2 linked regions of the Heyndrickxia acidicola genome follow. The main gene of each other region encodes a partner of the protein of the gene in region 2 in a complex. Links are inferred from orthologs where the notes say so. Each region holds a gene or a part of one and is shown on either strand. Other genes may lie near its edges.

What was found.
Region 1: the proteins of uvrB (region 2) and pcrA are in contact, whole or in part, in a crystal structure (PDB 7EGT), measured with the Thermus thermophilus proteins. The link is inferred for Heyndrickxia acidicola from one-to-one orthologs. Residues at the interface, in WP_096411307.1 of Thermus thermophilus: Glu23, Leu25, Arg26, Asp27, Gly28, Glu29, Arg30, Phe31, Arg55, Glu326, Asp327, Phe328, Glu379, Ser382, Gln383, His398, Gly400, Arg401; in WP_096412145.1 of Thermus thermophilus: His654, Arg656, Phe657, Gln666, Asp668, Glu669, Lys680, Arg681, Leu682, Ser683, Lys685, Tyr686, Ala687.

Annotation. Positions count from the first base shown.
Region 1 is NZ_KV440953.1:2,986,606-3,001,650, forward strand. Bases 7,546-10,508 are described here. They hold pcrA (DNA helicase PcrA), read right to left. Parts: upstream 10,153-10,508; coding sequence 7,939-10,152; downstream 7,546-7,938. Other genes in these bases: ligA (NAD-dependent DNA ligase LigA), read right to left, coding at 7,546-7,836; pcrB (heptaprenylglyceryl phosphate synthase), read right to left, coding at 10,216-10,508. Also shown: Asp-tRNA(Asn)/Glu-tRNA(Gln) amidotransferase subunit GatA, read right to left, coding at 1-377; Asp-tRNA(Asn)/Glu-tRNA(Gln) amidotransferase subunit GatC, read right to left, coding at 390-680; aceA (isocitrate lyase), read right to left, coding at 1,287-2,564; aceB (malate synthase A), read right to left, coding at 2,765-4,342; A5N88_RS13985 (CamS family sex pheromone protein), read right to left, coding at 4,588-5,763; more of ligA, read right to left, coding at 5,830-7,545; more of pcrB, read right to left, coding at 10,509-10,899; A5N88_RS26165 (hypothetical protein), read left to right, coding at 11,282-11,404; A5N88_RS14005 (tetratricopeptide repeat protein), read left to right, coding at 11,595-12,860; A5N88_RS24980 (hypothetical protein), read left to right, coding at 12,871-13,023; A5N88_RS14010 (SpoIIE family protein phosphatase), read left to right, coding at 13,272-14,414; A5N88_RS14015 (CheR family methyltransferase), read right to left, coding at 14,641-15,045. UniProt on the Escherichia coli protein: A helicase with DNA-dependent ATPase activity. Unwinds DNA duplexes with 3'-5' polarity. Translocates on single-stranded DNA with 3'-5' polarity. Initiates unwinding more efficiently from a nicked substrate than double-stranded DNA.
Region 2 is NZ_KV440953.1:4,481,540-4,496,503, reverse strand. What follows is about bases 3,399-6,280. They hold uvrB (excinuclease ABC subunit UvrB), read right to left. Parts: upstream 5,889-6,280; coding sequence 3,909-5,888; downstream 3,399-3,908. Other genes in these bases: uvrA (excinuclease ABC subunit UvrA), read right to left, coding at 3,399-3,901. Outside these bases: A5N88_RS20880 (glycosyltransferase), read left to right, coding at 1-940; more of uvrA, read right to left, coding at 1,019-3,398; A5N88_RS20865 (DUF2164 domain-containing protein), read right to left, coding at 6,522-6,767; A5N88_RS25215 (hypothetical protein), read left to right, coding at 6,926-7,153; A5N88_RS20860 (CsbA family protein), read right to left, coding at 7,388-7,642; A5N88_RS20855 (HD domain-containing protein), read right to left, coding at 8,005-8,649; A5N88_RS20850 (heavy metal translocating P-type ATPase), read right to left, coding at 8,663-10,825; A5N88_RS20845 (ArsR/SmtB family transcription factor), read right to left, coding at 11,129-11,464; A5N88_RS20840 (DMT family transporter), read right to left, coding at 11,742-12,680; A5N88_RS20835 (aminotransferase-like domain-containing protein), read left to right, coding at 12,885-14,294; A5N88_RS20830 (VOC family protein), read right to left, coding at 14,541-14,900. UniProt on the Escherichia coli protein: The UvrABC repair system catalyzes the recognition and processing of DNA lesions. A damage recognition complex composed of 2 UvrA and 2 UvrB subunits scans DNA for abnormalities.

The sequences.
Region 1 (15,045 bases), 1.5 Mb from region 2 along the record:
TCATCCATGTTTAATTTCCCAATTGTAATCGTATTGGCTTGATGAAGTTTTCCCATAACACTTGCATCATAGATAGGATTAAAATTTTCAAGAATCTTGCTTCCTGAAGTGGTTCTTAGGCTTTTCGTTACGATGTTATCCTTGATTCCGATAGGCATACCGAATAGGATATTCTTGGACTCTTCAGTGCCCAGCTTTTCGTCAAGTTCTTTTGCCTTTTGTCTCGCATTTTCATCATCCAATGTCAGGAAGGCCTGAACCTTTCCATCTACTTCTTGGATTTTCTTATAGGATTCTTCAACAAGATCCGATACCTTAATTTCTTTCTTATGTAAAAACTCGTGCAGCTCAGCAATTTTATGATCAAATAAAGTCATGATTTCCCCTCCTTATTCCAAAACAGATGGAACGCGAATTTGCCCATCCTTATGATCAGGCGCATTTTTCAGGACTTCCTCCTGAGGCAGGCCTTTCTCAGCTTTGTCTTCACGCATAACATTTTGAATAGCCAATACGTGTGTTGTTGGTTCTACATTTTCGGTATTTAATTCATTTAAGGATTCAGCCATGCTGATAATGTCATCTAATTGCTTTGTAAATCGTTCAATTTCTTCAGCTTTAAATTCAAGTCTTGCCAAATGAGCAACATGCTCAACCTGGTCTTTAGAAATTCTTGACATTCCATTCACCTCCAAGGTTATTCGAACACTCGCAATACTATTGATAATAGCAGAATTGACCACTAATAAGCAAGAGGACAGGCCATCCTTGCGGGCCTGTCCCTACATCTTTCCTTATAGGCGTGCTGACTGGTTTTCTGCAGTCTCCTCTTGATATTTTTCAATTTCCCATTTTACCGATTAAGTAAGAAAAATTTATCTGTTATACACAAAGCAACACTCTAAACCAAAGGCTGTTTTCGCATAGATTGTTGCTTTACGTATAAGGGATTATTCCGTATGTTGTCTGTCTTCGTGGCATCTTTTTGTGCGCTATTCCCAAGTCTTAATACTGAATATATATAATAAATGATATTACTGTGTCCAATAGCAACAAAGTTTATGAAAAGAGCCTAAACCAAAACAGCCTTTATTTTACTGTATTCCCCTCTGCTTCTGAAGGCAAGATTGGTAAAATGTTTAACATGGAATGCTCAATGCAATCTCTGTCTAGCTCCAAAGCCTATCTTAGTCTAAATAGACAGAAATTATGGTGTAATCTGGTTATCGAAGTCCTTTTCAAAAAAGCGAGGTATATCCTTATGGAATACCCCGCTCATATATCCATTATATGCTGGTAAATTGTTCTTCCTCCGTTGAACCTTTAAGGGCTGTTGTAGAAGAAGTTCCTCCGGTAATAACCATCGATACCTCATCAAAATAGCCTGTTCCTACTTCTCTTTGATGCCTTGTGGCTGTATAGCCAAGCGGTTCGTTTGCAAACTCAGCCTCCTGAAGCTCTGAATAAGCCGCCATTCCTCTTTCCTGATAGCCTTTTGCCAGCTCGAACATACTGTTATTTAGCGCATGGAAGCCTGCAAGTGTTACAAATTGGAATTTGTAACCCATCTTTCCAAGCTCCTGCTGAAAGCTTGCGATTGCCTTTCCATCCAGCTTCTTACGCCAGTTGAAGGACGGAGAACAATTATATGCAAGCAGTTTTCCTGGGAACTTTTCATGGATGGCTTTTGCAAACAGGCGCGCTTCTTCCATATTTGGTTCAGACGTTTCGCACCAGATCAGGTCTGCATATGGGGCGTAGGCCAATCCTCTTGAAATTGCTTGCTCAAGTCCAGGCTTTGTCCGGTAAAAGCCTTCGAGGGTGCGCTCACCTGTAATAAACGGTGCATCATATGGATCCGCATCACTGGTAATTAAATCGGCTGCATTGGCATCCGTTCTTGCAATTAAAACTGTTGGCACTCCCATCACATCTGCAGCCAGGCGCGCAGAAATTAAATTACGGACCGCTGTTTGTGTCGGCAGCAGGACTTTGCCTCCTAAGTGCCCGCATTTCTTTTCAGAGGAAAGCTGGTCTTCAAAATGAACGGCAGCAGCTCCTGCTTCAATCATGGATTTCATCAATTCAAAAACATTTAACTGACCACCAAAACCTGCTTCTGCATCTGCAATAATCGGTGCAAACCAGTCAATGCTTTTGTCTCCTTCTACGTGATGAATTTGGTCCGCTCTTTGAAGTGCCTGATTAATGCGCTTTACCACCTGGGGAACGCTATTTGCAGGATACAGGCTTTGGTCAGGATACATATGTCCAGAAAGATTGGCGTCAGCAGCGACTTGCCATCCGCTTAAATAAATCGCCTTTAATCCTGCCTTGACCTGCTGGACTGCCTGGTTTCCCGTTAACGCTCCCAGTGCTGGAACATACTCCTCTCGATGCAAAAGCTCCCAGAACTTCTCCGCCCCGTGCTGTGCAAGAGTATAAGCAATATCAAGCGATCCCCTCAGCCTCAAAACATCTTCAGCCGTATAAGTACGTGTCACTCCGCTCCAACGTGTATCCTGCTCCCAGCTTTCTTGCAATTTATCGGCTTTTCTATTCATTTCCTTCATCCCTTCTTTGATTTCAATATTTTTTCATTGGCTGTTTTCGCGTTGCTTTACGTACAAAGAATGATTCCGTGAGTTGTCTGTCTTCATGGCATCTTTTCGTAAGCTCTTCACAAGTTTTAATACCGAACATATATTTAAAATGATATTTTTGTGTCCAATAGCAACAAAGTTTACGAAAAGAGCCTTTTCGTTTAAAGCAATGCGTATCCTGGTATGGTTAAAAAATCCTGAAATTCATCTTCCGTGATTAGACTGGCAAACAATTCTCCCGCTTCTTGAACTTTTTCTCTGCCCATCTCTTGCTGAATCAATTGAATCTCTTCATTCTTGATTTCTTGGTACATGTCAAACGTAACCTTCCTTCCATCCTCCATCACTCCTTTTGGATGGCGGATCCATTGCCAGATCTGTGCTCGGGAAATTTCAGCTGTAGCAGCATCCTCCATTAAGTGGTGGATGGGTACTGCTCCCCTTCCCCTCAGCCAGGCGGTTATATACCTTAAACCCACACGAATGTTCTGCCTTACTCCTTCTTCTGTTATATTTCCTGCAGGTACAGCCAGCAGATCTTGTTCTGACACCTCGAAATCAATCTGTTTCTGTGAATCTATTTGATTTGAACTCTTCATTTCTTTATTAAAAACCTCCATGGCTACCTTCACGAGTGCAGGGTGTGCCACCCACGTGCCATCGTGTCCATCCTGCACCTCTCTTTCTTTATCCTGGCGTACCTTGTTAAAGGCCTCCTCATTTTTCTGCTCGTCTCCTTTTACAGGAATCTGTGCAGTCATTCCCCCAATTGCCGGCGCCATTCTGCGATGGCAGGTTTTAATGGTGAGTAGTGAATACGACCTCATAAATGGAGCTGTCATTGTAACCAGTGAACGATCCGGCAATATGACATTAGGCTGGTTTCTCAGCTTCTTTAAATAGCTGAAGATGTAATCCCATCTGCCGCAGTTCAGTCCTGCTGAATGCTCCTTTAACTCATAAAGAATTTCATCCATTTCAAAGGCTGCTGGAAGGGTCTCAATCAGTACTGTCGCTTTAATGGTTCCTTTAGGAATTCCAATGAATTTCTGGGCAAAGGTGAAAACATCATTCCAAAGTCTTGCTTCCAAATGACTCTCAAGCTTGGGTAAATAAAAGTAAGGGCCCGTGCCTTTCTCCACAAGATGGATCGCATTATGAAAAAAATACAAACCAAAATCATACAAGCTTGCGGAAATAGGTTTCCCATCCACCAATACATGCTTCTCTTCCAAATGCCATCCCCTTGGCCTGACAAACAAAACGGCGGTTTCCTTATTCAGCACATAGGTTTTTCCATTCTCCCCGTATACAGCAATGGTTCTATCTACCGCATCTCTCAGATTCCGCTGTCCATCCATCACATTTTCCCATGTAGGCGATGTCGCATCCTCCAAACATGCCATAAACACCTTTGCCCCCGAATTCATTGCGTTAATAATCATCTTTCGATCTGGCGGCCCTGTAATTTCCACCCGGCGATCTTGAAGATCGGCTGGAAGCGGCGAGATAGACCAATCTCCATTTCGAATGGGTTCCGTTTCAGAAAGAAAGTGAGGGAGTTTTCCTCCGTCCATTTCCTGTTGTTTGCACTCTCTGTTCTGTAACTGTTTCTTTCGTTCATTTCCAAAGTGCCTCTCAAGTTGTTCAATAAAATGTAAAGCACCTGGTGTTAAAAGATCTTCATACTTTGCTTTCAGCTCCTTAGCTACGGATATTCCAGCCGTTTGAGTATCCATCTTTTCACATCACTCCTTTAATATTGTTATAAAACAATTTACTAATTTATGTTTGTATTATATAACAGAAGATCAAAGACTGGAACTATTTTTTTGAAATTTTCTATAAATATTTTCGACATTTCTCGTATTGTTTTATGACGGCTTCCCTTAAACCGCTCCATCAAGCTAATAGACATGGAAAATCCTCAAATAAAAAAGCTGATAAAAGAAGAGGCTTTCTCTTTTTTATCAGCTTTTTCAGCTTATTGATATATATGGACAGATGTATCTGTTTGGCCAGGGCTCCTTGTTATAAGGGCTTTTATATCGCCGCCAGCCGTAATCTTTATTTGCAAGTCTATGGTATCCGGGAAAATAGATGGTACAATCCCCGCTATATATTGTGTAAAACCAATAACTTCAGCTTCTCCAAAAAATTGGAGAGGAATTTCTGCTTTTAATTGAGTAAGCTTATTTCCGTTATAGAATGCACGCCCAATTACTCCATTATAATTAGGAAAATAGTTCTCTACCCGCTTTTTAAACTTATCAAAAACACCTGCATCGTGCGGGTGATCTGAATCAGCCTGCGATGACGGGAAAAGATAATATTGATTTTGAATGGCATTCCAGCTCCCAATGGAGGAGCTTCCCGCCGGAACATTAGTATAGGCAAAATAATTTCCTGGAACAACTGAATCCTTATCCTTCTGCTCAAATAAGGCAATGGTGATCGGGACATTCTTCAATTCGCTCATAGCACGGAGTCGTTTTACCACTTCAGCAGCAATGCTTTTTCCCTCACTGTCTATTGCAGCCTGAGAGAGAGAAGATTGGGTGGTCGTCCCATTTTGGCTTTGATAAGAATTCGTTGAATTAAGTGCCAAACCTATGACGACGCCACCTAGCCTCACTGTATTTTTATCCGTCTTAACTAAATAGTCATGTTCCAGGATATTAGCAAGATAGATCGGGCTATTTTGATTTTGTGAATCGATTGAACCTTTCCCGCTTAAAGGAGGATTTAATCCAATATTTTGACTGGGTGGATTTACTTCCTTTTGTACAGCCTTCCACTGGCTTGGTGTAAACTTACGGTTAAGCCACATCTTCAAGGTATCCGCGTCCAGTATCTGCCCTTCCTGGAACAGATATTTCTCAGGCGAATACGTGGTTTTCGCTACACGAAGGAGCCCCGTTTCAAATTCCTGAATATCATAGCGGGTGTTTAAATTATTGACGGTCAAACCTCTGCTTTTACTCGGCTTATATGGCAATATCGTTCGATAATAATTATCGGATATTTGGTAATTTGGTATAATCGCTGTCTCTTTTTGATTGTTTTTTTCTTGCACAACCTTATCCTCTGACCCGAAATTCGAAGTACATCCTGCTGTTAGCAAGACTACTGTTACTAGTAATGGCAACCATTTTTTCATGCTGATTCTTCCACCTTTATTACATACTAAAGGAAAGCCTTCCCCAATGGTTTCCTTTTAAGAAGCTCACTCTTTTACTTCTTGTACAAAACGATTTTCATCCCAGACCTCTATTCCCAGCTGTTCCGCTTTTGTAAGCTTTGAACCGGCATCTGCCCCGGCAATAACTAAATCCGTCTTCTTGCTGACACTGCCCGTTACATTAGCCCCTAGTGCTTCCAAACGCTCCTTGGCCTCTTCACGGGTCATTTGCTCAAGTTTTCCTGTCAGTACTACGGTTTTTCCTGCTAATGGCGAGGAGGCGTTCACTGCTTCAACAGGCTTTGGTCCCTTGTAAATCATATTGACACTAAGGGACTGCAGCTCTTTTACTAACTCCCTGGCTTCTTCGTTTTCGAAATACGCCACAATGGAGTCCGCCATCTTTTCACCAATATCCTGAATGGCTGTCAGTTCTTCTCTTGTTGCTGCCTGCAGCTTCTCCATAGTTTCAAACGTTTGAGCAAGTGTTTTGGCAGCCTTGAAACCTACATGCCGAATGCCAAGACCAAACAAAAGCTTTTCCAAAGAATTTTGTTTGGACGCTTCTATGGCATCCAGTAAATTCCCTGCGGATTTTTCACCCATTCTTTCCAGGTTAAGAAGCTGCTCTCTTGTCAGTCTATAGATATCCGCTACATCATGGATTAACTGATGGCTAAATAGGAGGCTGATGACCTTTTCCCCCAGCCCTTCTATGTTCATTGCATTTCGTGACACAAAATGAATCAGGCCCTCGCGAATTTGGGCAGGGCACTTCGGATTGATGCAGCGGAGAGCCACTTCACCCTCCAAACGGATCAGTTCACTCTCGCAATCAGGGCAATGAGTCGGCATTTTAAACTCCTGCTCCTCACCTGTTCTTCTGTCCGTCAGAACATTCACTACTTCCGGGATAATGTCCCCTGCTTTTTTTACTACCACATAATCGCCAAGCATAATATCTTTTTCACGAATTAAGTCTTCATTATGAAGGGAGGCTCTTTTAACCGTTGTACCTGCAACCCGAACAGGTTCAAGAACCGCAGTGGGTGTTACAACGCCCGTCCTTCCTACATTTAGTTCGATACTGATCAATTTCGTAACGACTTCCTCTGCAGGAAACTTATAAGCAATGGACCAGCGCGGGGTTTTTACTGTTGAACCAAGCTCCTGCTGCTGGGCAAGAGAGTTCACCTTGATGACAATCCCATCAATTTCATACGGAAGGTCTGGCCGCTTTTCTGTCCAGTTTTTAATATAATCAAGCACTTCATCAATATTTTTACAAAGCTTGCGTTCTTTATTTACTTTAAATCCCAGGTCTTCAAGCAAATCCAGGCCGGCGCTGTGGGCGGTGACGCCTGTTTCACCGGGATCGCCGATGGCATAAAGAAAGATGCTTAAATTCCTTGAAGCTGCAATTCGCGGATCAAGCTGGCGCAATGAACCTGCAGCAGCATTTCGAGGATTCGCAAAAGGCTCTTCTCCGTTCTCTTCTTTCGCCCTGTTCAGCTGCTCAAATGATTTTTTCGGCATATAGGCCTCGCCGCGCACCTCGATAGAAAAAGGTTCTTTTATTCTGAGAGGAATAGATCGGATTGTCCTGAGATTGACAGTTATGTCCTCTCCAATGGTTCCGTCTCCGCGAGTGGCGCCTTGGACAAACAGTCCGTCTTCATAGCGAAGTGAGACCGCCAATCCATCAATTTTCAATTCGCAGACATACTCGTAATCTTCTCCTGCTGCCTGTCTTACTTTGCGGTCAAAATCACGTAAATCCTCTTCATTAAAGGCATTTGCCAAAGATAGCATCGGAGTCCTGTGTTCCACTTTTGTAAAGGCTGACTGTGGTTCACCTCCTACCCGCTGAGTAGGAGAATCCGATGTAATCAGCTCTGGGTATTCAGCTTCAATATCATTCAGCTCTTTCAGGAGCCTGTCATATTCCGAATCAGGTACAGTTGGATGATCCTTTACATGGTATTCATAGCTGTACTGGTTTAATAGAGTATGAAGCTCTTTCACCCTTTTTTCAGCGGTTTTTATTTCCATAACAACAGCCCTTTCTATTTATAGCCTCCATCCTTATGAACAGAATGAAGACTGAAATTCTCTTGGATAAAATGGGCACTTTCCCTAAAAACAACTGATGCATTATGCCTTTGTAATAGGTGCAAACTCTGCCAGCAGCCTTTTAATGCCCACAGGACTAGGAAAAGCAATGTCAAGCTCAACACTTTTGCCGTCACCCTTTACGCTGACCACTGTGCCAGTGCCCCATTTTTTGTGCGCAGCTTTGTCGCCCACCTTCCAATCCGCAGTGCTTCCAGCAGAAGCATTTTGTGCAGGACGGACAACCGCCGGTCGGCGCGCCGGCTGCACGGAACGCTGAGCACCAAAAGAAGATGAAGCTTTGGTTTCTTTATGGACAGACTCCAGCAGCTCCTCTGGTATCTCATTAATAAATCGGGAAACAGGATTCATATTAGTGCGTCCAAATAAAGTTCTCATTCCTGCATTCGTTAAATACAGCTCTTCTTCAGCACGTGTAATTCCCACATAAGCGAGGCGGCGTTCTTCTTCCATTTCTGCTTCTTCCATTAAAGATCGGCTGTGAGGAAATACGCCTTCCTCCATGCCGATTAAAAAGACGATTGGAAATTCAAGCCCTTTTGCAGAATGCAAGGTCATCAAGACAATCGAATCAGCCTTTTCATCCTGCTCATCCATCCTGTCAATATCTGCGACAAGGGCAAGATCCGTTAAAAACGCAACAAGGCTCTTATCTTCGCTGCTTTCCTCAAAGTTTTTGGTTACAGAAAGGAATTCATCAATATTTTCAAGACGGCTTTGGGATTCAATTGTCTTCTCTGCCTTCAGCATGTCCCTGTATCCTGACTTCTCCAGAACTTCCTCAACCAGCTCCGTTACAGATAGATACTCCTGCATTTGAGTGTAATTATGAATAAGATCATAAAATTCCCTTGCAGCATTGGCGATCTTTGGGCTTACTCCAATAAAATCAATTTCCTGGATGGCTGCAAAAACAGAAATATCCTGATCTGCTGCATAACGGGCAATCTTGTCCATAGAAGTAGAACCGATTCCCCGTTTTGGAACATTAATGACCCGCTGCAAACTGATATCATCATTAGGATTAGCAATTAAACGCAAATAAGCGAGGATATCCTTGATTTCCTTGCGGTCATAGAATTTAATGCCGCCGACGATGCTATACTCAATGTTTGATTTTAGGAGTACTTCCTCCATAACACGTGACTGGGCATTCGTACGATATAAAATAGCAATATCAGAAAGCTTTCGTTTTCCGGAGGCAACCGCTTCTTTTATCTTGCCGGCTACGAATTGCGCCTCTGTTTGTTCACTGTCGGCGCGATAATAGGAAATTTTAGGCCCGTCTTGATTTTCAGTCCATAGGTTTTTAGCTTTTCGATTTTGGTTATTTTTGATAACCTCATTTGCAGCTTGCAGAATTCTTTTTGTAGAACGGTAATTTTGTTCAAGCAATATAACTTTTGCACGAGGATAATCCTTCTCGAAGGATAAGATATTGGCAATATCCGCACCGCGCCAGCGATAAATGGACTGATCGGAATCGCCTACCACGCAAAGATTTTGAAATCTTGCAGCGAGCATCTTGACAAGCATGTACTGCGCACGGTTCGTATCCTGATACTCATCCACATGAATGTATTGAAACTTGCGCTGGTAATAGGTCAGAACCTCTGGGACTCTAGTGAATAACTGAATGGTCAGCATGATTAAATCATCAAAATCCAGTGCCTGATTCTTTCTGAGCCTTTTTTGATACTCTGTATACACATCACTGACAACCTGATCGTAGTATCCCCCTGCCAGCTTGGAATACTCTTCCGGATCCACCAATTCATTTTTCGCACTGCTAATAGTTCCAAGGATTGATCGAGGATCAAATTTCTTAGGATCAATATTCTTATCCTTTAAAATGGATTTGACAACTGATTGCTGGTCTGTCGGGTCAAGAATTGTAAAATTCCGGTTAAAGCCTATACGGTCAATGTCTCTTCTTAAGATCCGCACACACATGGAGTGGAATGTGGAAATCCAAACCTCTTCAGCTGCACCGCCCATAATTCCAGCTATACGTTCTCTCATCTCTCGAGCTGCTTTGTTTGTAAACGTAATGGCCAGGATATTATAAGGATTGACTTCCTTCTCCACCATCAAATACGCCACACGATGAGTCAGCACCCTTGTCTTTCCACTTCCCGCTCCAGCCATAAGCAATAGGGGGCCTTCCGTTGTTTTTACTGCTTCCTGCTGTTCTGGATTCAATCCAGATAGTAATCGATCTGTTAAAAATTGCATGACTTCACCACCATTTAGAACATTTGTTCTTATTATAATCTATTTTCAAGGTTTATTGTTACATTATTTTACCGCTCTGACTGTACCTAATGCCTGTTCAAGATCGTCATAAACTGCATTGCCCACCACAATGACGTCCGCATGCTCGCCCATTTCCTTCGCCTGTTCGCTTGAGCGGATACCTCCCCCATAAAAAAGCCTGGAGTGTCTTAAATGTTTTTTAGCTGCCTTGACCATATCGACATTTCCATAACGACCGCTGTATTCCATATAAAAAATAGGCATTTTAAACAAGTTTTCTGCCATCATGGCGTACGCTTCCACATCTTCCTGTGTTAAATCGGTACGGGCTTTTGTCAGTTCGGCCGCTTTGCAATCTTCATTCAAAATACAATATCCCTCAACAAACAGCTCGTCCCAATTTAATAGTTCTCCATACTCTTTTAACGCTTCATGATGCACACCTGTAATCCAAGAGACATCTCCGCTGTTCAATACAGATGGAATAAGATATAAATCAAACCCAGGGGTAATAGATTCAAGGTTAGAAACTTCAAGTACACACGGAACAGTATATCTTCTAATACGTGACATAAGGTTCAGCACATCCTCCAGTGTAACCGTGTCTGTTCCTCCAACGATGATGGCATCTGTCCCTGATTCACAAATTCTCTCCAGGTCCGTATCATTAATCTCCTTATTTGGGTCAAGCTTAAAGGCATGCCGCCATTCACGAACATCGTACATACTAAGATAAATCCTCCATTCTTTATTCCATAGTCATCATTATATCATTTGTTCGAATCGGCAAAAAAGGATTTCCTTGAATATGTGAATAGACAAATATTTGGTTAATATTCCTGTTTTTCATAAAGCGCCATGCCAAAAGATACAGACATTCAGACTTTGGAAATAAAATGATCTTATATAGTAAAAAAGACTCACAAAAAGTAAAGGTTAGTTTTAATAAAAACGATTTTTTCAGGATTTTAGGAAAACATGAAAATCATTCTCCATTTAATCCATTGAAATCCATGCCACTTTCCCAAGTAAAATAGGCCATATTGTGTGATAAAATAATAACAAGACTTTCCACCGTACAAACTTTTGTTAAGGAGGAATTAATAGTATGAATAAAAAAAGTGTGCCAGAAAAAATCACAAAACGAGATGTAGATGCCCTTATTTACAAAATGGATAAATTATTGAATGAAAAAAGAGATACTAAATTTAACAGCACCAGAACAGCATGAGTCTATAGAAATAGGCGAATAGCCTATTTTTTTTGCTCCCGCCCACATCAAGAAACAATCGCCTCTTCCACTCATATAGTTATAGATATAACCGAATTGTTCGTAAAACATCCTTGAATGGCTATCCTATTTTCCTATAATGCCAAGTTGAGGTATACTATTACCATATAAGAATGTCTTAGGTGATGCTATGAACATCGGTTCCATTATAAAAATGAATAGATTGAAACAAAACTTGAAGCAAGAAGATTTGGCGGAAGGAATTATTTCCACTTCCTATCTGTCAAAAATTGAAAACGGTAAAATTGAGCCGAATGATGAAGTGATCAAGCTGCTCTGCATGCGCCTGGATATTGAAATTAATAGACAAATTGATGAGGAAACGAGAGAGCTTTGCTACAATTGGTTCCACATTCTGTTAACATCCTTTAAGCCGAGCATTTTGAAACAGGAATATCAGCGCATGTCAGAGCTCACCAACACCATTCCGGATCTTGAGCTTCAAATTTTACTGAAGATTCACGTTATCAGATATTTTTTGAAAATAGGAGAAACGAACTCCTCCCTCGAACAAATCAATCAATTAAAAGAGATCAGTACCACCTTCAGCGGAAAACAAAAATACTATTGGTTTAAGTTCAATGGCAACTATCACTCTATCACGGAAGAAGACAGTAAAGCCCTCCAATTCTATACAATGGCAGAAGACCTAATTGCGAAAAACGATTTGCCTGATGAAGAGATTGCTGACCTTCAATATGTCTTAGGGGTCACTTACAGCAAGCTGCGCCTCACTTCGGAAGCCCAAAGCTATGCCAATAAAGCGCTTGATTTCTACCGGCAGATTTATAATTTCTCAAGATGTGCGGAATGCCATTTGATATTGGGGATATCGTACAGGCGGATTCAGAACTATGACAAAGCCATCAAAAATTATCAGCTGGCAAAGCAGCTGGCGGAGCATGATGATACAACGGAAATTATCCAATTAACTCATTTAAATTTAGGGTATTTGTACTATGCTCAAGGCAAAACAGACCAAGCCATTAAATATTTAGATATGATTGTAGAGGAGAAAGAATCCTCTTTAGAAAACCGTCTACTAGCTTTAACCGCAATTGTTGAAGAATACTATAAAGCTAACAATTATGAGGAAGCAAAGAGACGAATTGAAGAAGGTTTAGGTCTAATAACTGAGGAAAATAAAGAAAGATACTTATTGTTTTATTATGAAATTTATACCTACCGTCATCTTACTGAAAGAAATTTGGAAAAATTCGAGGAAATGATGGTTCATGAGTTTATTCCGTACTTAGAAGAGCAAAAAGATTACGCTAGATTGACAAATTATGCTACATTGCTCGCTAATTACTATGAAGATCTGCATAAATATAAAACAGCAACTAAGTACTATAAACTTGTCAACTTTTCATATAAGCAAATTAATCAAATATAGGAGGAAAATAATGAAAAAACTTCTCATTTCTCTTGGGGTAAGTGCATTATTAATTGGTGGTGCAATTGCTTCAATACACACCAATAATCATAAAGTAGTAAATGTTGCAGCTGGAGAAAAAGAACCACGCGTACTCAGCTCTTATAGCATCACTTTAGAATAGAAAAATTCACAGAACCCATACGTTCTTATTCAGCTGGCATAAGCAGGGAAATTACCTCACTTCCTTGCGCCAGCTTTATTTTGCTTTTTTAGCCTTCTTTTTTTCAACCTTCCCAACCTTATTCCCTATCTCCTCCCTTTCTTTCTTTGTACCTTCCCTATCTTACGGTATACTAGATATATAGAAAATAGATGTGCAGCAATAAGCAGAATACAATTTTTGCATATTTTCAGATTAGAGGGAATACGATGTCCATAGTGATTGTAGACGACAACAAGGTCAATCTTTTTGTAATAGAGAGAATTCTTAAAAGTGAAGGCTATACAGATTGTGTGCTGCTTTCCTCAGCCCGCGAATTATATACATACTTAAAATTGGATACAGGGGATACTCCGAAGGAATCAGTCGACCTGATTCTTATGGATATTATGATGCCGGATATTGATGGAATTGAGGCTTGCAGGCGTGTACAGGCCGTACCAGAGCTTAAAGATATTCCGATTATTTTTGTTACTGCTTTAGAGGACTCCAGTAAGTTAGCTGCCGCTCTGGATGTTGGCGGCATTGACTACATAACAAAACCGATTAATAAAATTGAATTAATCGCACGTATACGTGTAGCCTTACGATTGAAATATGAAAAGGATTGGCACAGAGAACAGGATGAAAAAATCAGAATGGAGCTTGACCTTGCCACACAGGTACAGACCAGTCTATTAAGCCCGCCGGTCAATGAAGAAAAGATCAATATAAGCGCCTCTTATTCGCCGTCCTTTAAATTGGCCGGTGATATGTATTACTGGCATAAAATTGACAAAGACCGCTATGGAATCATTCTTCTTGATATGATGGGACACGGGATCTCTTCTTCGCTTGTGTGCATGTTTATCTCTTCCGTACTGCGGGACTCCATTCGATCCATCGTTGATCCTGCACGTGTTATAAAAGAGTTGAATCGCTGGATGTCCTTTTTGAGTAAACAGACCAATCAACTAAATTATTATTTTACAGCAATATATATGACGGTGGACACCAAAAATAAAACGGTTGAATACGTGAATGCCGGCCATCCTCCAGGCTTTGCTCTAATAGATGGAGAGAAAGTGGTGCCGATGTCTCAAAAAAACTGCGCTGTCGGTTTCTTTGAAAATATGGATTTTGAAAAATCCGCCATCCAGTATAAGGATCAGCTTCAGATCATGCTCTATACAGATGGTGTGATGGAAGCAATTGATGAATGCGGATTGGACGGGATGGAAAAGATTATGGATGCGTCCTCCATTCCACATCATCATGATTCTGAAATTAATCCCATTGATCTTATTATCACTCCTGAGTGCCAAATCACCCAGCATGACGACATGTGTGTTGTCCTTATACAAGCACACTAATGAAGAAACGCGGAAGGCGTATGGATTTCATAGTCTTCGACTGGGATAAAGGAAACTAGATGTTGACTTATCGTAGGGAGGAGACGCAGAAATTCGCTGGGCGATAGGCGCTGGAGCTAAAAAGAGACTGCATTGCTTACATAATTGATGCAATAAAACATTTTATACTTTCCTATAAAAAAGCCGCTATGCAAGAGAATTCTCCTTGTATAGCGGCTTTTATCTTTCATCTTGTTTTTCGATACAATCGTTCGTCACGGTCAAACTCTTCATAGTTATCAAAGTTCACCGAGGTTCTTAAAGTTTCTTTGCTTCCCAATCCAAGAAAACCTCCATGAGACAGGCTTTCATAAAATAACTGATAAACACTGTTCTGCAAATCATTATTAAAATAAATAAGCACATTGCGGCATATCACCAGATGAAACTCGTTAAATGACCCATCCGTTACTAAATTATGCTGGGCAAATATAATACTTTTTGCAATATGCCGATGAAAATAAGCGTGCTGGTCATCTGTCGTATAGTACTCGGAAAAGGCACGCGTCCCTCCGGCTTTTATATAGTTGGTGGTATACGTCTGCATGCGGTTTAAAGAAAATACGCCTGCTTCGGCTTTTTGCAATACCCT
Region 2 (14,964 bases):
CGAGCGGATTACAGGCGGAACGGAATTTGATATTGGCATTGATTTCAGCGGATACAGCCCTTTTTGGACCTCCTTGATAGGATTTGGTTCCTTTAAAAAGAAAAGCATTTTCTTACATAACGATATGGGGATGGAAATTCAGAAGAAGGTGCTTGACCGCTATCCGCACCGAAAGAATCTAAAGGTGATCTTTTCGCTTTATGACCAATTTGACAAGGTGATCAGCGTATCAAAATTGACAAACGAACAAAATAGAAGGCAGCTCAGCCACATTCTAAAAGCACCTCAGGAAAAAATGGATTTTGTTATGAATTCCATTGATTATAATAAGATTTTGTCATTAAAACAGCAGGCGTTCCAATACGAATTTGGCGAAGAGCATGATTTTACTTTTTTGCAGCTTCCAAAGGCCCGACAGTACCCAACCCCACATGCACAGGACATTAATTTTATTAATATTGGGCGGCTTGGCCCTGAAAAGGATCAGAAAAAGTTAATTAGTGCCTTTGCCCCCATTGCAGGAAACCATTCGAATGCAAAGCTGTACATTGTAGGAGATGGCGACCTGAGAGAGCAATTAATCGATCATACTCGTAAACTGGGCTTAGAGGATCAGGTAATTTTTACAGGGCAGCTGGAGAATCCATATCTTTTATTGGATCAATGCGACTGCTTTGTCCTTTCCTCCAACCACGAGGGACAGCCCATGGTCCTTTTGGAAGCACTGGTTTTAAGAAAACCAATCATTGTAACCGACATCCCCGGTTCAAGAAGCGTTGTCGGCGATGGGTACGGGATGGTTGTTGACAACTCCATTGAAGGCCTTCGGGCAGGCATGGAGCACTTCATCCAGGAAAGAAGAATCGACGCTCAGAAGTTTGACTATAAAAAGTATAGTGAAGATGCACTTGCCATGTTCTATGAAAAGGTCTGTAAATGAAAGAGTATAAAAGATTTCTATTGGCTTTGAAAAAAGACATACAAAAAAGCTAACTCACTAAGAGTTAGCTTTTTCATATTACGATTTTGTCAGCTCTACACTTTCCAAATCAGATACCCGCTTTTTCATGCGATCTGCATCTCGAACGAGGATAGGCCTTAAATATTTTCCAGTATACGACTCTGGTGTTTCGGCTACTTTTTCAGGTGTCCCTGTTGCCACAATCGTTCCGCCTTTTTCTCCGCCTTCAGGGCCAAGATCAATAAGATAATCCGCTGTTTTGATTACATCGAGATTATGCTCGATGACAAGCACGGTATCCCCATTTTCCACAAGCCTTTGGAGAACATCCAGAAGGCGGGCAATGTCATCAACATGCAGGCCGGTTGTCGGTTCATCCAGGATATACATGGAACGGCCTGTTGACCGGCGATGCAGCTCAGAAGCCAGCTTCACCCGCTGCGCCTCCCCTCCTGAAAGAGTGGTGGCAGGCTGCCCGAGTTTCACATATCCGAGGCCGACATCCGCAATTGTCTGCAGTTTCCGTTTAATTTTAGGAATATTCTCAAAAAAGGTTAAGGCATCTTCTGCGGTCATATCTAAAACATCGGCAATATTACGGCCTTTGTACATGATCTCCAGCGTTTCACGATTATATCGTTTCCCATGGCAAACCTCGCACGGAACATACACATCCGGCAAAAAGTGCATTTCAATTTTGATGATGCCGTCACCATGGCAGGCTTCACAGCGTCCGCCTTTTACATTGAAGCTAAAGCGCCCCTTTTTATATCCGCGGACCTTTGCTTCATTTGAAGAGGCAAAGACATCCCGGATATCATCAAATACCCCGGTATATGTGGCAGGGTTTGAGCGCGGCGTACGCCCGATCGGAGACTGGTCAATATCAATGACCTTCTCTAAGTAGTCAATTCCCTTGATTTCCCGGAACTCACCAGGCTTCGTCTTAGCATTATGGAGCTTTTGAGCCAGGGTCTTATGAAGGATTTCATTGATCATGGTACTTTTCCCGGATCCGGAAACACCTGTGACAGCAATGAACATCCCTAATGGGAATTTAACAGAGACGTTTTTCAAGTTGTTTTCTTTTGCCCCTTTGATTTCAATAAAGCGGCCATCCGGCTTGCGGCGCTCCTGGGGAAGCGGAATAAAACGCTGCCCTGATAAATACTGGCCTGTGAGGGAATGAGGATCTGCCATCACTTCCTCCGGTGTGCCGGCCGATACGATTTGTCCTCCATGTACGCCTGCTCCCGGCCCAATATCAATGAGATAATCAGCCGCAAGCATCGTATCTTCATCGTGCTCGACCACGATCAGGGTATTGCCGATGTCACGCATGTTCTGCATTGTCTCAATTAAGCGGTCATTGTCCCGCTGATGAAGCCCGATGGATGGTTCATCCAGAATATACAAAACACCTGTCAATCTGGAACCAATCTGAGTGGCAAGGCGAATCCGCTGGGCTTCTCCTCCTGAAAGAGTCCCTGCAGCCCTGCTCAGAGTCAGATACTCCAGTCCCACATTGACAAGGAATCCAAGGCGCTCACGAATTTCCCTTAAAATAAGGTTCGCAATCTGCTTTTCCTTCTCTGTAAGGTCTAAATGGGAGAAGAATTCATTTGCATCCTCAATGGACTGTTCTGTCACTTGGCCGATATGGTGGTTATTAATTTTCACAGCAAGGCTTTCTTCCTTCAGCCTATAGCCTTTGCAGCGCGGACATGAGTGCTGGCCCATGTACTTTTCCATTTGCTCGCGTATAAAATCGGAGCCTGTTTCTTTGTACCGCCTTGCTACATTGCTGATTACGCCTTCAAACTTGATATAATTCTCCCTTACCTGACCAAAATCATTCTCATACCGGAAGTATACTCCCTCGTCTTCAGAACCATAAAGGATTTTATCAAGCTGATGCTTCGGAAGCTCTTTAACCGGCATATCCATATCAATTCCAAAATGATTGCAAACAGCTTCTAAAAGCTGAGGATAATATTTTGAACTTACTGGCTCCCAAGGGGCAATGGCATTCTCTTTAAGAGTGAGATCCTTATTTGGAATGACGAGATCCACATCCACTTCAAGCTTCGATCCCAGTCCGTCACACTCAGGGCAAGCCCCAAACGGACTGTTGAAAGAGAACATTCTTGGTTCAAGCTTATCAATCGAGAATCCGCAAAGAGGGCATGCATGATGCTCACTAAATAAAAGCTCTTCTTCCCCAATGACATCAATCACGACCTTGCCATCTGCAAGATTCAGGGCGGTTTCAAGCGAATCCGCCAGCCTTGAAGTGACATCCGGCTTTACAACGATACGGTCAACAACCACTTCAATGGTATGCTTTTTATTTTTTTCCAATTCGATGTCTTCACTTAAATCCTGCAAGTCGCCATCGACTCTTACACGCACAAATCCCTGCTTTTTAATGTCCTCCAAAAGCTTTACATGCGAGCCCTTTCTGCCGGACACAATCGGCGCCAATACCTGAAGCTTTGTCCGTTCAGGATATTCCATAATCCGGTCAACCATCTGCTCAATGGTCTGGGATGTAATTTCAATCCCGTGGTTAGGACATATCGGCCTCCCTACCCTTGCAAATAATAGACGAAGATAGTCATATATTTCTGTAACGGTCCCAACGGTCGATCGGGGATTGCGGCTCGTCGTTTTCTGGTCAATGGAAATGGCCGGTGAGAGCCCCTCAATAGCATCCACATCCGGTTTATCCATCTGTCCCAGAAACTGGCGGGCATAAGCAGACAAGGACTCTACATAGCGTCTCTGTCCTTCTGCATAAATCGTATCAAATGCGAGGGACGATTTTCCCGAACCGGACAAACCTGTTAACACAACAAGCTTGTCACGAGGAATGGTTACATCGATATTTTTTAGATTATGTGCTCTTGCACCCTGTACAATAATTTTATCCTGTGCCATCCCTTTCTCATCCTTCCGCTTTTAATTCCAGCAATGAATCCCGAAGCTCAGCGGCCCGTTCAAAATCAAGGGCTTTGGCTGCTTCTTTCATTTCTGTTTCTAATTTAGCGATTAACAGCTCCCGCTCCTGCTTCGTCATTTTGACCACTTTCTTAGCCGGCATGTACGTCTCCTGCTCTTCAGCAGCCTGAGTAGCACGAATGACTTCCCTAATATCCTTTTGAATGGTTGTCGGCGTTACACCGTGTACTCTATTGTATTCTTCCTGGAGAGCGCGGCGGCGTGCTGTTTCTTCTATTGCTTTTTCCATGGAGTCGGTCCGTTTATCCGCATACATGATAACCTGACCGTTTGCATTCCTTGCAGCACGCCCAATGGTCTGGATAAGCGAACGTTCAGACCTGAGGAATCCTTCCTTGTCGGCATCCAGGATCGCGACAAGCGAGACCTCTGGAATATCAAGCCCTTCCCTAAGAAGGTTGATCCCTATTAAAACATCATATTTCCCCATACGCAGGTCACGGATAATTTCAATACGCTCAAGCGTCTTAATCTCGGAATGCATATATTGAACCTTTACCCCAATGTCTTTTAAATAATGTGTTAAGTCTTCAGACATTTTTTTGGTAAGCGTGGTCACAAGCACACGTTCATTCTTGACTGCACGCTCATTAATTTCACCGAGAAGGTCATCGATCTGGCCTTCTATTGGCCGCACATCAATCAACGGGTCGAGAAGGCCTGTCGGACGGATAATCTGCTCCACCATCTGCGGAGTGTGCTCAAGCTCATACGGGCCTGGTGTTGCGGAAACAAAGATTGCCTGGCTTACATGCTCTTCAAATTCAGTGAAGGTCAGCGGCCGGTTGTCAAGTGCAGATGGGAGCCGGAAACCGTGATCGACAAGGACCTGCTTGCGTGCCTGGTCGCCGTTGAACATCCCGCGCACCTGAGGAAGCGTAACGTGGGACTCATCAACAACCAAAAGGAAGTCCTTCGGGAAATAGTCCAAAAGAGTATACGGCGTCGAGCCGGGCGGCCTCAATGTCAAATGGCGCGAATAGTTTTCAATGCCTGAACAAAAGCCCATTTCCCTCATCATTTCAAGATCATACCGGGTCCTTTGCTCCAAGCGCTGTGCTTCAAGAATCTTATTATTGTCACGCATCTTTGTAAGCTGCTCTTCCAATTCCTTCTCAATGTTCTCAATGGCAATTCGCATCTTTTCTTCACGGGTTACGAAGTGGGATGCCGGAAAGATGGCAACATGATTGCGGTCGCCCAGAATTTCACCAGTTAAGGCATCGACTTCCCGAATCCTCTCAATCTCATCTCCGAAAAATTCCACACGAATACAATGTTCATCCCGTGAGACCGGGAAGATTTCCACTACATCTCCGCGCACACGAAACGTTCCGCGCTGGAAGTCGATATCATTTCTTGCATATTGGATGTCAACAAGTCTGCGAAGTAATTGATTTCGTTCAATTTCCATCTCAGTACGAAGTGACAAGACCATTTCCCGGTATTCTTCAGGTGAACCCAAGCCGTAAATACAGGAAACGCTGGCAATGATAATGACATCCTCCCGTTCAAATAAAGAGGATGTGGCAGAGTGGCGCAGCTTATCAATTTCATCATTAATGCTGGCATCTTTTTCTATAAAAGTGTCCGTTTGCGGCACATAGGCTTCAGGCTGATAGTAGTCATAATAACTGACAAAGTATTCAACTGCGTTATTAGGGAAAAATTCTTTGAATTCACTATATAATTGACCGGCGAGGGTTTTGTTGTGGGCAATGATGAGCGTCGGTTTTTTTACTTCTTTAATGACGTTGGAGATAGTAAATGTTTTTCCTGTACCTGTTGCTCCCAGCAGGGTCTGATGCTTCTTCCCGGCTTTAATTCCCTCTACCAGCTCTTTAATTGCTTCAGGCTGATCGCCATCGGGCTTATATTTTGAAACCAATTCAAACTGTTGTTCCAAATGGGTAACCTCCTATCTTTTCTCTATCTGCAATCAAAAAATGTATGAAAACTCTAGAAAAATATTTTTCTAAAAAGTAAAGTTCGATTAAATAACCATAGTCCTTATTTTACCACAAACAGCTATTTTTTAACCAGAAAAAAGCGAACAAATTTTCGTTTTTTGTTTTGGCTAAGGCTCTTTTCGTAAACTTTATTGCTATTTAAAACAAAAAAATAATGAAATTCACAGGCTCTGCAGTAATTTTGTGAATTGCTTACGGAAAGATGCCACGAAGACTCACTTCACACGAATTTAGCACTTTTGCGAAGAACAACAATCTATGCGAAAACAGCCTAGGCTTAAAATAAAGACTGTGTTAAATTTTAATTTTGATAACTGCTCGTTTTTTAGCTCATTTTACAGTAAAGAAAGGAACCAAAAGCAAATAAGTTTGCTTTGGTTCCTTTCTTTACTGTACCTTTCAGCTGTGCTGAAAGGCGTGTGAAACGGCAGATTCACACGAATGAGCTAAAAAACAACAGTGTCCTTTAACAAAGCCAAAATGAAAAAGCCCCTCCTAATATGCAAGGGTTCTTTCATTTTTGTTTCAACAAATCTTTAGAGATAGCTTGTCCTTCAGCTGACATACCGTTATTTTACTCTTTTTTCCAGAGTATAAAAATCCTCCTCCAAAGACATCATCTTTTGTTCCATTAAGACCCTTGCATCATAAAGAGCTTGATTGTAAATGAGAGGGCCCAGTTTTTCTTTAAAAAAATCAAAATACTGCTCAGCAGCCAGCCTCCCAATTTCTTCTCCATGCTCATTATAAATAAACTGCTGAATATCCGAAATAAGCCTGTCCTTTGCTTCTTTTTCCAATTTTAACTTGATCATCTATAAACACTCCTTTTTAAAATGAAGGATTCGATAAAGCTCAATACTGATATTTGACCCAATGATAATTGGATCGGATATATGAAACTACTGCGGAATAGCGCTTTATGGGAAACCCCTTGTAAAGCGAGTGCCTGCAGAGGAAATCAACCTGTAGGATGATACATGCACAACCAATTACTCAGTTAAAGTCTAAAATTAGAACTCAATCCAAAGTTGATAGCAGCGGAAGGCACGAGACTCCTGCGGGAAAAGCTGGCATGGGGAGACCCCGCAGGAGCTTGCGACGAGGAGGCTCCCGGCCGCCCCGCGGAAAGCGAGTACCTGTAGAGGAAATCAACCTGCAGTATGATACATGCACAACCAATTACTCAGTTAAAGCCTAAAATTAGAACTCAATCCAAAGTTGATTGCAGCGGAAGGCACGAGACTCCTGCGGGATCAGCGTGTCAGGGAAGACCCCGCAGGAACCTGCGACGAGGAGGCTTCCTTGCGCGACCCGCGGAAAGCGAGTGCCTGCAGCGTAAATCAACCAGCACGACCAACAGCGCTATGCATGTATTAGTTAGAACCCCCTATTAAAATAAAAACGCTTCGTGTCCTTTTTTTCTCTTTGGACATTAAGCGTCTTTGCTTTCTTCCTTTTCTTTATGTTTCAGCTTCTTCATCATCATATTTGAAAAATAGTACCCCGCCGTTAACGATGCTGCATCGATAATAAATAAGGTCCAGGTACGTGTATATCCCTTATAAACGGATGCAACGATCAGTGCCACCGTAAGGACAAGACCAATAATCTGGTTAAACGTAACTCTTGTAAAAAAGACAACCAGAATCCCCGGAAGAAAAAGGGCTGCTAAAATCTGATCAACCATCTGACCGCTCACCTCTTATTATGAGAGATATTCCCACCAATGCCCAAAAAGAACCATTGGCGAACTCGCTCTTTTTGAAAATCACCTTATCTATAAATTTTTCACAAATACGAAAAAAAAACAAGTGGTTTTTCATTTATTTTCTGATAAATCCAATTCCAAAGGAAGAAAGGCTTTTTTTACCTGCATACTTTTCCAAGAAATACTTTAGTATAAAGGCTTTGTTAATGGACGCTGTTGTTATTAGCTTACCTGTGTAAAAAACCCCCATGAATGAGCTAAACACGAGCACTCTCAACATTTAAAATTAACAAAGCCTTTTTAAGAATACTTTTAATTGGTTCAGATTGGAATCCGCTTTTTCAGCTTCCTTTATTTCCATCAACAATCGATTCGGTAATAAAGCTTAAATCGCTGTGCTCAATAAATTTTTCATTGAGCATATCCGGCAGCACATCATTTAAAAAATATTGAACACAAGCCAAATCCTTGAATTGCAGTATGGTTTTCAGAGATTCCTCGTAAATTTCCTGGAACAGCGGCTCAGGGTTTCCTTTTTGGATTTCTCCGAAGGATTCATATAATAAATCGACCTTATCAGATACGGCCAATATCATGCCCTCCAGTGTGTCATCCTTCCCTTCGCGGAATCTTTCCAAGTAGATTTCCTGATATTCTTTGGGGAACTCCCGATAGATAAATTTCTTCGTCATCTGGTCCTCTACCTGGCTGAATAAATCATGAAGCTCATCTGAAGCGTACTTCACAGGCGTTTTAATATCCCCTGTAAATAATTCAGGATAATCGTGATTCAAAGCTTTCTCATATAGGGACTTCCAATTCACCTGGCTCCCATGCTTTTCCTCAACTGTGCCCATAAACTGAGCTATTTTGGTTACCTTAAAAGAATGGCTTGCGACTGAATGGTCTTCAAATTTAAATTTTCCTGGACAACGATAAAGCTTCTCCAGGTCTGAAAGACTTTTAAAGTATTGATGGATTCCCAAATGCTATGCCCTCCTATCGTGCTGTGTCTGGTCTGTGAATAGCAGTCGCCTGAATTGGCCCGGCTTTTTTGGTTTCAATTAGAACCGTTAAGCTGATCAGTGTCACAAGGATGGTTGCTCCCATATCGGAAAGAATGGCAATCCAGAGTGTAAGCAAGCCTGGAATGGTCAGTAGAAGAGCCGCCACTTTCAGGCCCAGTGCAAGCCCGATGTTCAGCTTGATCACCCTGTTTACTTTTTTAGAAAGAGAAATGGCAGCCGGCAGCTTTCCTAAATGATCCTGCATCAAGACAATATCCGCTGTTTCAATGGCACTGTCTGTCCCTTTCCCCATTGCAATTCCGATATCAGCAGCTGCCAGTGCAGGTGCATCGTTAATGCCGTCTCCCACCATGGCCGTTTTTCCGCTTTTCGTCAGAGCCCTTACCTTTTCCACCTTTTCATCCGGTAAAAGCTCTGCAAAGTACTCATGAATCCCAATAGTACTGGATACCTTTTCGGCCGTTTTTTGATGGTCGCCTGTCAGCATCACTGTTTCTTTTATTCCCAATTTATGAAGATTGTCTAACATTCCTTTGCTTTCCCTGCGAATTTCATCAGCAATCCCGAAAAGTCCCAGCACCTTTTCGTTAGAGGCTGCTGCCACAAGCGTGTACCCTCTGGATTTTAACTCCTGTATGTCCTGTTTGTTTGATTTAGAAAGAATCGCAGAATCGATCCCTTTTTCATTACCAATAAAGTATTCTCCCCCGTTGATAGTAGCTCTAACACCCTGTCCAGGGATCACTGTCACATTTTCAGGCTCCAGGAGGACTGCTTGATGCTCCTCTAAAGCCTTTTTCAACACTGCTTTTGCAAGTGGATGAGAAGAAGATTTTTCTACAGATGCTGCTATGGAAAAAAAGGTATCATCATATATTTTTATATCTTCTACAACCGGTTCGCCCTTTGTTAAAGTGCCCGTTTTATCAAAGGCGATAATGTCGAGCTTTCCAAGCTGTTCGAGATAAATTCCGCCCTTTACCAAAATTCCATTTCGAGCATTTCGGGTTATCCCCGATACGATTGCAATCGGAGAAGAGATAATTAACGCACACGGACAGCCCACAATTAAAACTGCCAGCCCCTGATAGATCCATGTATGCCAATCTCCTCCCATAAACAGAGGGGGAATCAGGATCACCATTGCAGCAATGACCATAATGATGGGTGTGTAATACCTCGCAAAGCGATTAATAAATTGTTCTGTGGGGGTTTTGGTTTCCTGTGCCTCCTCCACCAGATGGAGAATTTTAGCAAGCGAGGAGTCTTGATACGCCTTTTCAAGCTGTACTTTTAACAGCCCATCATGATTAAGGCTGCCTCCATAAACAGCGTCGCCTTTTTGCTTTGTAAGCGGCATGGATTCACCTGTTATGGCCGCTTCATCCACGGAACTAATACCTTCTATTATAATACCGTCTGAAGGAATTTTCTGTCCTGCTTTTACAAGAACTGTGTCACCGGCCTTTAGGCTTTCAATGGAAACAATCTGCTCCTCTCCATTTATAAGCAGCACTGCTTCCTTCGGGGCTACCTCCAACAGGCTTTCCATTGACTTTCTTGCCTTTTCCATGCCGAGTCCTTCAAGATATTCATTAATGCCGAAAAGAATGGCTACAAAGGTCCCTTCCCGCCACTGCCCGATACAAAAAGCCCCAACTAAGGAAATGGTCATTAACGTATCAATATTAAATTTTAAAGAAAATAAATTCTTTAGGCCTTTTATAAAGGTTTGGTAGCCGCTGATGATAGCAGCTAAAAGATATAAAGGAATGACAGTCGTTTGATTTACATGGCTGCCAAACAGGAGTGCTGCCAGAAAGAGAACTGCAGACATTCCAATCAGCAGCTTAATGGACGGACCGTGCTGATGCCCATGAGTATGTCCATGATGAGAATGATCATGGGCATGGCTATGGACTCCACCCCCGCCAGCTGCAGGTGCTACAATGGCCGCCCCGTCCCCAGCCAGTATTTTCTGCACTCGATCCATTGGTACACCATCTGGTATGACCAGCTTGCTTGAATTAAAAAGAATCCTTGCTTCTTTTCCGTTTTCGAGTTTTTGTATTTGTTCTTCCATCTCTCTGGCGCAATTCGCACAGGAAAGTCCCTGTAATTTATATTCAGCCATGCCCATCCCCCATTATCGTTCTTGTATGAACGGTACTTTTGTCTTTCATCGATGGTCCTGTTTCTTTTAAAAAGGTTCTGCAAATCATGCTTGTTGATTTCCGCTTCAGGCGACGGTAGTCGAGCTCCTTGTCGCATCTCCTGCGGGGGCTTCCCTAACAGCTTTTCCAAGCATGAGCCAAGTGCCTTTTTCTCCAATCAACATCGTTCTTTAACATAGCCTTTTTAAAAATAGTATCAATTCTATTTTCTATCGGATTTCTACTTCCTTGCTGCTTGCCAGCTCCTAAACCTTGTAACGAAATTATTGATGGTTTGCGTGTTCAATGGCTTGGGAAAGAAGATGCATGACATGATCATCGTCGTGGGAATAAAACAGAGTTGTTCCTTCCCTCCTGTACTTAACCAGTCTTAAATTCTTCAAAAATCTCAGCTGGTGGGAAACCGTGGATTGCAAGAGCGATAGCTGCTCGGCAATCTCGTTTACGGAACACTCCTTACTTTCCAGCAGATGCAGGATGCGAATCCTCGTAGGATCCGATAATGCCTTAAACGTTTGAGAAACGATAAATAAGGTATCTTTATCCAGCTCTCCCTTAAACGTATCCTGTTTTTTTGTGTTTACTGCATTAAAATCCATATGGGATCACTCCTAGTACACTCACTATATGAGTATATGCGCATATATGTTACTGCTATTGTAGGGAAAGTGTTATGGATGGTCAAGCTATTCCATTCGTCAGCTTTTACATACATGCAGTTTTTTTGTTTTATGAAAACACTAAAATTGGGGCGAATAAAGATGTCGTTATATCCGGATTTGCACATTCGTTCTCCTATCCTGCACACTAAAAAAACTCGCTTAAAGCGAGTTTTCAGGAAACTAATTGGACATGAAAGAGGTCCTCACTTTGCTCTTAAACAGGAGGAGACGGCTTTTCGCGACTCACTATCTGAATTCGTTTTTTTCCAGCCATTTGCCTGAAATAATCTTTATTCACCAAAACAATTCCTATGATTATCGTGAATCCCCCGATGAACGAGAGAAAAGAAAGGGGCTCTTTGTTTAAAATGGCTCCAAGGAGCAAGGCTATTAAAGGCGAGATATAAAGCCAGGTGGACGGAAATACCGGATTGGTTTTTGCCACGAGCCAATAGAAAATGGTGTGTGCCACCATGGAACCAATAACGATTAAATAGATAAGTGAAAAAAGTGCCTTTAGTGTCAGCATGGAGCTGATATGCACATGTTCCGTAAACAATGATAAAACAAACAGCATCGCTCCTCCATAAATCATCTGGGCAGCATTCAATGCAATGGGAGATGTATTTTGAAACCGCTGGACAACACGTTTGGAATACACAGCCCCAGCAGAATAGAAGAATTGGCTCAACATGATTGCGATGCAGCCAAAAACCCAAAGCCTGCTTACTTTAATCATTAATCCAGGCAGTAAAAGCAAAATGACCCCTGCCATTCCCGTGATACATCCTGCAATCGATGTGACAGAAAGTCTTTTTCGTGAAATCGCTGCCTGAAGAAGCAGAGTAATGAGCGGCCCTGTTGCGGAAAGAATCGCTGCAATTCCAGAGCTTAAATATTGTTCAGACCAATACAAAATTGCAAACGTTCCAAAGGTTAGGCCTGCCGCTGTCAAGACCATTTCCCTGCGCAGCAATAGAGAAAACCGCGCCTTTCTTTGCCGTACCATCCATAAAAATAATATACTTCCGGCCAGGAAGAAACGGAGACCTGCAGAGAAAAAGGGCGGCGCTCCCGCATCAACCCCCACCTTAATGGCTAAAAAAGTGGTTCCGAATATAAGGCACATTAAGACATAATTGAACAGTACCAAATCAATTCCTCCTTTTCTTCTACTAGGGCTGCTTTCGCAAAAATTGTGCTGTACGCATAAAGGACAAAACCCTTTATAGCCCTTCTTCACAACAGCTTTTTGTTTTTCTTACTTCCATCATAAATCCCAAGGTACAGAACAGATGAAAATCAACAGAACAGTTTTCAGAATAATCTTGTATAATGGCAGAAAAGGAGGTCTTTTATGAAAAAAACGGTACACTCAAATGCCCCTGCAGAGAAGCTCTATGAACAGGTTTATGATTATCTTCTGGAAAGGATTCGCAGAGGGGAATGGGCGGCACACGAAAAGCTCCCTTCTATCAGAGAACTCGCGAACCAGCTTGACGTGCACCGGTTAACGGTCTTTAAAGCCTTTCAATTGCTTAAACTGAATAAAAAAGTATTTGTAAAGGATAAATCCGGGTACTATGTTTTGCCGGACAGCCTGATGCTCATTGATACACAGCAAAACCCCATAATTTCTGCTTGTGTCTATGAAAACAGTCTTTCTGAAATCCATCAGGTCAAGGCTGAATATCAATTCTCAAAGGCCTTGCTCGACCCGAATCTATTGCCAAATCATTATTTATCTTCCTATGTTAAAAAAGTATTTGATCTATATCCTAAAGTGCTTGGTACATATTCTACGATACAGGGAGATTTGGAGCTTCGTGAAGCTCTTTGCCGCTATTTCACAGATGAATACTATTTCCATTTGGACGCGGATGAGCTATTAATCACTGCCGGCTCACAAGAGGCCATTGATTTAGCAGCACGATTACTGGTAAAACCAAGAGATACGGTTCTGATTGAAAGACCAACCTACAGCCCTGCTATTGATGTGTTTAGGCGACAAGGTGCAGACATCCTTCCCGTCGAAATCCATCCTTATGGCTATCAATTGGAACAGGTAGAGAGTCTGATGAAAAAGTATAAGCCCCGCCTTTTTTATCTCAATCCTACTTTTCACAATCCGACTGGCTACACGGTCCCTCCAGAGCAGCGAAAAAAATTAATTGAGCTGGCTTCTTCCTATCAATGCCTGCTTATAGAGGACGATCCTTACCGGGATATCTATTTCGGCCAGAAGCCGCCCCTGCCGCTTTTCAGCTATGATACTACAGGATGTGTCATTTATATTAGAAGCTTCAGCAAGTATATTGCCCCCGGCTTAAGCATTGCAACAGTCGCTTGCCGGCATCCCCTAATGAAAAGCCTTGTGAAAACAAAATCACTATCGGATAACGGGACGCCTTTGCTGAACCAAAAAATCTTTTTGCATTACTTCTTTTCCGAAAGACTGCAGCAGCATTTAGAAAAGCTGCGGATCGCCCTTGAAATTCGCAAGAACATAATGGAGGAAGAATTAGCTGAAACGGGCTGGAAATGGTCATCTCCGGCCGGGGGCTTTAATTTATGGATTTCACTGCCCGAGGCACCATCAATGGAAAAACTTCTTGAAAAAAGCATAGAGCAATCCATTTCCTTTGTTCCCGGATCCATCTGCGATCCGCTTAGAGAATATCACTCATGGATCCGTTTGTGTTATTCCTACTTAAATGAGCAGCAATTGCGGGATGGATTGAATCGGTTTATCGGCATTTTCCGTTAGCCTTTTCTATGAAGGCTCTTTTTGTAAACTTTGTTGCTATTGGGCACAAAAATACCATTTTAAACATAGAAGTCAGTCATCATACTGGTGAATAGCACTCGAAAAGATGCGACGAAGACAGACGGCATACGGAAAAATCCTTTATACGTAAAAGCAACAATCTATGCGAAAACAGCCTCTATGAAAAACGTTGAGTGTAACTCTGTACAAAAAAGACCATAAGAAAAGGGCTGCTTCTGCAGCCCTCTATTCATCTTGCTTTTTTTGAACAAGGCCAATACCCAGACCGACAGGATCAACAAGGTATGCCAGAAAAAAATCATCAAATTCCATTATTTCACTTACAATCCTGGCTCCATTGATTACTGCTTTAGAAATGGCATCTTCCATCGACTCAACTTCAATGTGAATACGCGTTCCATGCGGAAAATCACTTGGACCTCTGCTGATTCCCCCATCGATTCCAGTATTGTTCTCTTCGCCCGTTGCGGCTGGCCAGTATTCCCACTGGGGTTCAGTCATTTTCCACCCAAAAACATTCGAATAAAATGCTGCGGCTTTTTCAGGATCTTGACTGTTCAACTCAAAACCAATGACTCTTCCCATGAATCTCCCCTGCCCTTACATTATTTTTGTACTGGGGATACATTTCCACATTCAGCTTCATAAT